DNA from 3 places in the Aliirhizobium sp. YIM B11859 genome. Region 3 is predicted to be linked to each of the others. Evidence: riboswitches for the same ligand, from Rfam matches in the RefSeq annotation. Region 3 holds a riboswitch; each other region holds the start of a gene.
The links. A riboswitch is a leader RNA that binds a small molecule or an ion and turns the genes downstream of it on or off. The one in region 3 is predicted to bind cobalamin.
Positions count from the first base shown of each region.

Region 1: linked by a shared signal. The riboswitch ahead of AC2GXZ_RS08110 (aromatic ring-hydroxylating oxygenase subunit alpha) and the one ahead of bluB (5,6-dimethylbenzimidazole synthase) in region 3 are both predicted to bind cobalamin.
Region 2: linked by a shared signal. The riboswitch ahead of AC2GXZ_RS26670 (DUF1636 family protein) and the one ahead of bluB (5,6-dimethylbenzimidazole synthase) in region 3 are both predicted to bind cobalamin.

Region 1 is NZ_JBXHAY010000002.1:377,204-379,462, reverse strand. Features, by position in the region: gene AC2GXZ_RS08120 (L-threonylcarbamoyladenylate synthase) at 1-69, opposite strand, end outside; gene AC2GXZ_RS08115 (DUF6656 family protein) at 101-709, opposite strand; cobalamin riboswitch at 881-1,116, shown strand; gene AC2GXZ_RS08110 (aromatic ring-hydroxylating oxygenase subunit alpha) at 1,205-2,259, shown strand, end outside.
Region 2 is NZ_JBXHAY010000009.1:29,018-31,276, forward strand. Features, by position in the region: gene AC2GXZ_RS26660 (CbtA family protein) at 1-120, opposite strand, end outside; gene AC2GXZ_RS26665 (CbtB domain-containing protein) at 150-326, opposite strand; cobalamin riboswitch at 364-578, opposite strand; cobalamin riboswitch at 637-868, shown strand; gene AC2GXZ_RS26670 (DUF1636 family protein) at 996-1,388, shown strand; gene cobW (cobalamin biosynthesis protein CobW) at 1,385-2,259, shown strand, end outside.
Region 3 is NZ_JBXHAY010000003.1:506,219-508,477, forward strand. Features, by position in the region: gene AC2GXZ_RS14700 (TolB family protein) at 1-544, shown strand, start outside; cobalamin riboswitch at 572-766, shown strand; gene bluB (5,6-dimethylbenzimidazole synthase) at 866-1,552, shown strand; gene AC2GXZ_RS14710 (hypothetical protein) at 1,553-2,259, opposite strand, start outside.

The DNA of each region.
Region 1 (2,259 bases), on a different contig from region 3:
GAGCACGCGGCTTCCCTCGCGGATCGCGCGCCTAGGCTCCTTGGCCGTATCTATGATTTCGGCTTTCATGACGCCGTCAATACAGCGGAGCGGGCTCGCTTCAAAGCCTTTTGATGATTTCGCGGATGGCGGCATCCGGCGCGCCGAGCATCAGCACATTGCGCATCGCTTCCTGCGGATCATTGGTCTGGAACAGCAGTCCGTTCTTGCGCCAGCTGCGGTCGATCCTTGCCTGCTCTCCCGCTTCGCCCTCAACGGCGACGGCGAAATACATGCGCGAGTTGCGCGGGTTGATACGGGCGAAAAACACTTCTTCCCCACCGATCTCCGAGGAAAAATTGGCGATGTAGAATGACCATGTGACCATCGCGTCACGCGAAAAGAAGGTGCGCGCTGCGGTGACATGGCAATAACCGAGATGCGGGCTTCCCTCGAGCGTGCGATGGAAGATGATCTTCGGCAGGTGGATCGACTGGTGAAAGCTGTTGAGACGCTTGTGTGTCGTCTCGCCTGCGGCTTCGAGCTTCTTGCCGGTCTTTTCGGCGACTTCCTCGTAGCTCAGATAGCGGCGTTCGCTCGGAACCCACATCGGGCGGGAGCGCGGAATTCTGCCCGTGCGGAGGAATTCGGAATGGGCATTGCCCCCGCTCGGCGCCGAGATGAGCGGCCTCTGTCTGTTGACCTCGTAATACCGGAGCGGTCCTGGCATATTCGTGGTTCTTCCGATTGATTTTGCGGAATACTATTAGCAAGACCTTAACAGTGTCTTGCTTGTCGCAAGCTGGCGATACCGCCCAACCGCCGCAGCGATCTCGGGCGTCGTCGCCAATGCAGTCTCCGATGTCGCAATGTCGTCTATGCGACAGGCCGGCCTCACGCTTAAATATGACAAAGCTCAAGGTGCTGCCTCGCTAGGGGAGGCGGAAAATTGGGAAGCCGGCGGGTCGACGAGATCTATCCGGCGCTGCCCCCGCAACGGTGGTGGAGTTCAAGGCATGGCTTAACGCCACTGGGACAGAGCCGAACGGCCGCCCGGGAAGGTGCCATGCAGTTCCTCGAGGGAAACTCGGGGGACAACTCCTCAGCCCGGAAACCAGCCTGAGCTTGATGAAGACCGGTCGCGGAGGGCGACGGGACGGGAATTGGCTGCATCGTGCCGCCGACTTGTCCATGCCCGATCGCTTGCTTGATAACGAGGAAGCAAATGGACGTTCACAATCAGGTTCTGCGGCAGCTGAAGAACCGCCGCGAAGGTTTCAGCCTTGAACAGCCTTTCTATATCGACCCGGATTATTACAAGGTCGATCTCGAGATGATCTGGTATCGCGACTGGCTGTTCGTCGGCCACGATTGCGAGATCGAGAAGTCGGGCATGTATGTCACTCTGCAGATCGGCGATTATCCGGTTCTCGTCATCCGTACCCGCGAAGGCGATATCCGCGCCTATCACAATACCTGTCGCCATCGCGGCCACCGCGTCTGCACCAAGGACACCGGCTCGGCGACGCGTCTCGTCTGTCCCTATCACCAGTGGACCTACCAGCATGACGGTTCGCTGATGTCGGCTCGTCACATGGGCGAGAATTTCGACAAGAAGCAGTTTGGTCTCAAGCCCGTCCATTGCCAGGTCGTCGCCGGTTACATCTTCGTCTGCCTTGCCCAGGACGCACCGGATTTTGCGCCGGTCCGCGCCACCGTCGAGCCCTATATGGCGCCGCATCGCCTGTCCGAGACCAAGGTTGCCGCCAAGAATACCATTATCGAGAAGGGCAACTGGAAGCTCGTCTGGGAGAACAACCGCGAGTGCTACCACTGCGCCGGCAACCATCCGGAACTGTGCCGCACCTATCCGGAAGCTCCGACCGCTACCGGCGTGCAGGGTGCCGGCGATGACCCGTTCATCTCCGAACACTGGAGCCGCTGCGAGGCCGCCGGCCTTCCGAGCACGTTCAACATGTCGTCGGACGGCCAGTTCCGCGTTGCCCGTATGCCGCTGATCGAAGATGCCGAAAGCTACACGATGAACGGCCGCCCGGCGGTCCTGCGTTCGCTCTCGGACGACGTCAAGATCTCCCATATCGGCACCATGCTGATGTTCCATTATCCGACCACCTGGAACCACATGCTCGTCGACCACGCGATTTCCTTCCGCGTCATTCCGATCGGACCGGAGGAAACGGCCGTCACCACCACCTGGCTGGTCCACAAGGATGCGGTAGAGGGCGTTGACTACAACGTCGAGGAACTCACCCATGTCTG
Region 2 (2,259 bases), on a different contig from region 3:
ATAAACCTCTGCGTTCAGGATCAAAGGTACGGTGGAAAAGCTCTGCATCACGGTCAACAGGAGACCAGCCAAAAGACCGGCGATCACCGCCGTGAAGACGATGTTACGAAACAGCGACATATGGGAATTCCTCTAGGTGACCAGCGATCTCAGTGGCAGGGAAATGCCAGTGAATGGCGCGTATCGTGGGCGGCGTTATGCACGACTTCCAGATGCGAGAAACCGACGAAACCGACCATGAAAAGGCCGAGAATAGCCGACAGGCCGAGAGGAATGACTTTGGAAGTGGAGACGCTGACTGCAGTTGCAGCGGAATTCGTAACCATGGACTTTTCTTTCTGCCCTCCACCCGAGGACTGTTCAATTTATCCGATATCTCCGGCAGGTCTCCTGGCTCGCGGATCGAATGCCTTCACCCGCCTTCCCGGATTTCTCCAGTGGCTTGACGGCCATATAGCCGTTTTGGGTAGAGACTTTCCGCCTACAGTTGCGGGGGCAGCCGCGGGTTTGACAGAAAAACCGTCGCACCGCATTCCCTTCGATAAACCCTTTCGGGCACCAAAGACGATTTCACTATAGACAATTCCTCTGATCGGGCAATCGTCTTTGCGACATTGACAGTTTACCGCAACAGCGCTTACTTGACGGAACAACGGTCCCTTGCCGGCAACGGGAGGGGCTAAGAGAGAATGCGGTGCGAGCCTTGGGAAACTCCAGGCTCAATGCCGCGGCTGCCCCCGCAACTGTAGGCGGCGAGCCATCCGGCCAGAGACGCCACTGGAGAGATCCCGCCACGGATCCATCTGGGAAGGCAGGCGGATGGCGACGACCCGCGAGCCAGGAGACCTGCCGTTCGACAATCATGCTTTTCCGGGCGGGGTGCTCCGGATGAAGCTTTGCTTTCACTGCAGGATGGCTCGTCCTCCTGCCGCGCACCCCGATTGTTGAAGACCTGGCGGTAGTGCGGCCTGATGACAAGTGATGACAGAAAAGGCGTGTCCGACGCGGCTTGCGGCGACGTCGATGTGACGATTTTCGTCTGCACCAATTGCCGTGAGGCAAGTGACAGTGAGGCCCGCCCCGGCATCGGCCTGATCGAGGCGCTGCGCCGCGCCGCCGACGGCAAGCCGCTCGCCGTCAAGCCCGTCACTTGCCTTGCCAATTGCGACAAGAGCCCGAGCGCCGCCTTCAGCCATCGCAGCGGCTGGTCCTATGTCTTCGGCCATCTCTCGACCGACAATGTCGACGATATCGTCACCGGCGCCATGATGCTGGCCGAGGACGAACGCGGTTTTCTTCCTCTTCGCGGCCGTCCCATGTGCCTGCGCGGCAAGGGCATGACGGCCCGCATTCCCCCATTCCATCATCACGAGGACATGCCTTCATGAGCGTAAACTTCGATCGAGTCCCCTGCACCGTCGTCACCGGCTTTCTTGGCGCCGGAAAGACCACGCTGATCCGCAACCTGATCGAGAAACTCGACGGCAAGCGTCTGGCGATCATCGTCAACGAATTCGGCGATGTCGGCATCGATGGTGAAGTGCTGAAGGGCTGCGGCATAGAGAGCTGCCCGGAAGACAACATCATCGAACTGGCCAATGGCTGCATATGCTGCACCGTAGCCGACGATTTCGTTCCCGCGATCAACCAGATTCTGGCGCTTCAGCCGCCCGTCGATCATATCCTGATCGAAACCTCCGGCCTTGCACTGCCCAAGCCGCTGGTCCAGGCCTTCCAGTGGCCGGCCGTCAAGGCGCGCGTGACGGTGGATGGCGTGATCGCCGTGGTCGATGGCGTGGCGCTGGCCGAAGGCCGTGTCGCCGATGACCATCATGCGCTCGAGGCACAGCGCCAGCAGGATGACTCGATAGACCACGACGATCCGATCGAGGAAGTCTTCGAGGATCAGGTCGCCTGCGCCGACATGATCGTGCTGACCAAGACCGACCTTCTCGACCAGGCATCGCTTGCCGCCGCCAAAGGCCGCGTCCAGGCGCATCTGCCGCGGGCGGTGAAGATCGTGCCGTCCGCCAATGGTGCGGTCGATCCGAGCGTGCTGATCGGCCTTGGCCTTGCCGTCGAGGACGATATCGAAAATCGCAAGACCCACCATGATGACGAACTGGACCACGACCACGACGATTTCGACAGCTTCGTCATTGACTTGGCAGCGGTGACCGATCCGGACGCATTGGCCGCCCGCATCTCCGCTACGGCGGAAGCCGAAAACGTGCTGCGCATAAAGGGCTTCATCGACGT
Region 3 (2,259 bases):
GCCGGCTGAAGGCGGGACACCGCGCCTGGTGACGCCCGAGCTGCCATCCTACTGGCACGGCTGGTCGCCGGACGGCAGGACGTTTACCTATTGCGGCATCCGCGATCAGGTCTTCGACATCTATACGATCGGCATCGATGGCGGCGAGGAGATGCGGCTGACCTTCGGGGAGGGCCGCAATGACGGTCCGGATTATTCCCCGGACGGCAAGTGGATCTACTTCAATTCCAGCCGAACCGGACAGATGCAGATCTGGCGCGCACCGTCTTTAGGCGGTGAGGCGCAACGCATGACCGACAGCATCTATGGCGACTGGTTTCCGCATCCGTCACCGAAGGGTGACAAGGTGGTTTTCGTCTCCTATGACGGCGATGTCTTCGATCATCCGCGCGACCTTGACGTGCGGGTCCGGCTGATGGACATGAATGGCGGCAATGTCGAAACCCTGTTTGAGCTTTTCGGCGGGCAGGGCACGATGAACTCGCCGAACTGGTCGCCCGATGGCGACGAATTCGCCTATGTCCGGTATTCACCTTCGACGTGAACGGGCTTGCGCCAATCCGGTCCAGCCAGCATAACAGGCCCGTCAGGTGCCCGTCTGTGACGGGAGAATCGGGAAGCCGGCGCAATTCCGGCACGTGCCCAACGCTGTGAGGCGGATGGTCATCGCATCAGGGGCAAACCCTGGCCACTGGATTACTTCCGGGAAGGCTGCGATGGTCGGATGAAGCCAAGTCAGAAGACCGGCCTGGCGTGATGGACCGATCCGCGCGGACGGCGGACAGGTTGCGGGGCTTGTCGTGATCGCCTCATCCGGCGACATGTGGGCTCCAGGCATTGTTGGGGAAAAACGATGCGACCTGAATTGCTGCCCGATCCTCCGGGCGACGGCCTTGTTGCGGCCGGACCATTTTCCGCAGGCGAGCGTGCCGCCGTTTACCGCGCCATAGAAACGCGGCGTGACGTGCGCGACCAGTTCCTCGCCGATCCGATAGACGACGACACGCTTCGGCGCGTTCTGGACGCAGCCCATGCGGCGCCTTCTGTCGGTTTCATGCAGCCGTGGAATTTCATTCTTGTCCGTGACGAAAAGGTCAGGCAGGCGGCCTGGGAAGCGTTTTCGACGGCCAATGACGAGGCCGAGGCAATGTTTCCCGAGGAGAAACGCAGCACTTACCGGAGCCTGAAGCTCGAAGGCATCCGCAAGGCCCCGTTATCGATCTGCGTCACCTGCGATCCTGACCGGGCAGGGCCGGTCGTGCTCGGACGCACCCATAATGCGCGCATGGACAGCTATTCCACCGTCTGCGCCATCCAGAACCTCTGGCTGGCCGCGCGGGCGGAAGGCATCGGCGTCGGCTGGGTCAGTATTTTTCGCGACGGGGACATGCGGGCGCTTCTGGGCATCCCGGAGCGCGTTGAAATCGTCGCCTGGCTCTGCCTCGGTTATGTGGATGCGCTCTACCAGGAACCCGAACTGGCGCTCAAGGGATGGCGCCAGCGCCTGCCTCTTGAAGACCTGGTCTATCAGGACGGCTGGGGCGTCAAATAATTACTGCTGTTGCTGCGGGCCGCTCGATTTGGGATTGGCGAGATCGATATTCTCGTCCGGGAAAAATTGCGGCCCGATTGCCCGCACCTTCCTGTCCGGATCGTAGGGACGGTCCGGCGGAAACTGGACCGGCGCTTCCTTCTGCGCCGTCACCGGGCGGGGACTGCCGATATGGGTGATACTGGAATTGGCGGTATCGCTTTGCGGAGCGCGCGGAGATGCCTCATAGAAGCCTGCGCCGGTCTGCGGTTCGTCAGGGCCGGGCAGTGCTATGCCGCGGATCTTGACGCGTTCCTTGTCCTCAAGCTCCGTCTGCGTATCGAGATCGGTCGGTGTGCAGCTATTGGCGCGGATCGCCGACAGAATCGCTACCCGCTCCTCGGATGGCTGTAGAAGCGAGCGGCTGTTATTGCGTTGTTCGGCCAGGCCCGCCCGCTCATCCTCGATCCGCTGCAGCGTTTCCTGCATGCGGTCGCATTCATCGCCATTGGCATTCTCGCCCAGCGTCACGACGCTGCCGCCGCAGCCCTGACGGCGCATGTCGATGCGCAATTGGCGGATATCCGCATTCATGGCGCTGAGATCCTGCGCGTAGCGGCGGATATTGCTGCTGGTGCCGATGATCTGCGGTGTGCTGTTGAGGCGCCTGTAGAGATTGGCACATATTTCGACATCACGCGAAAATGCCGCCTGCGGCAATACCGAAC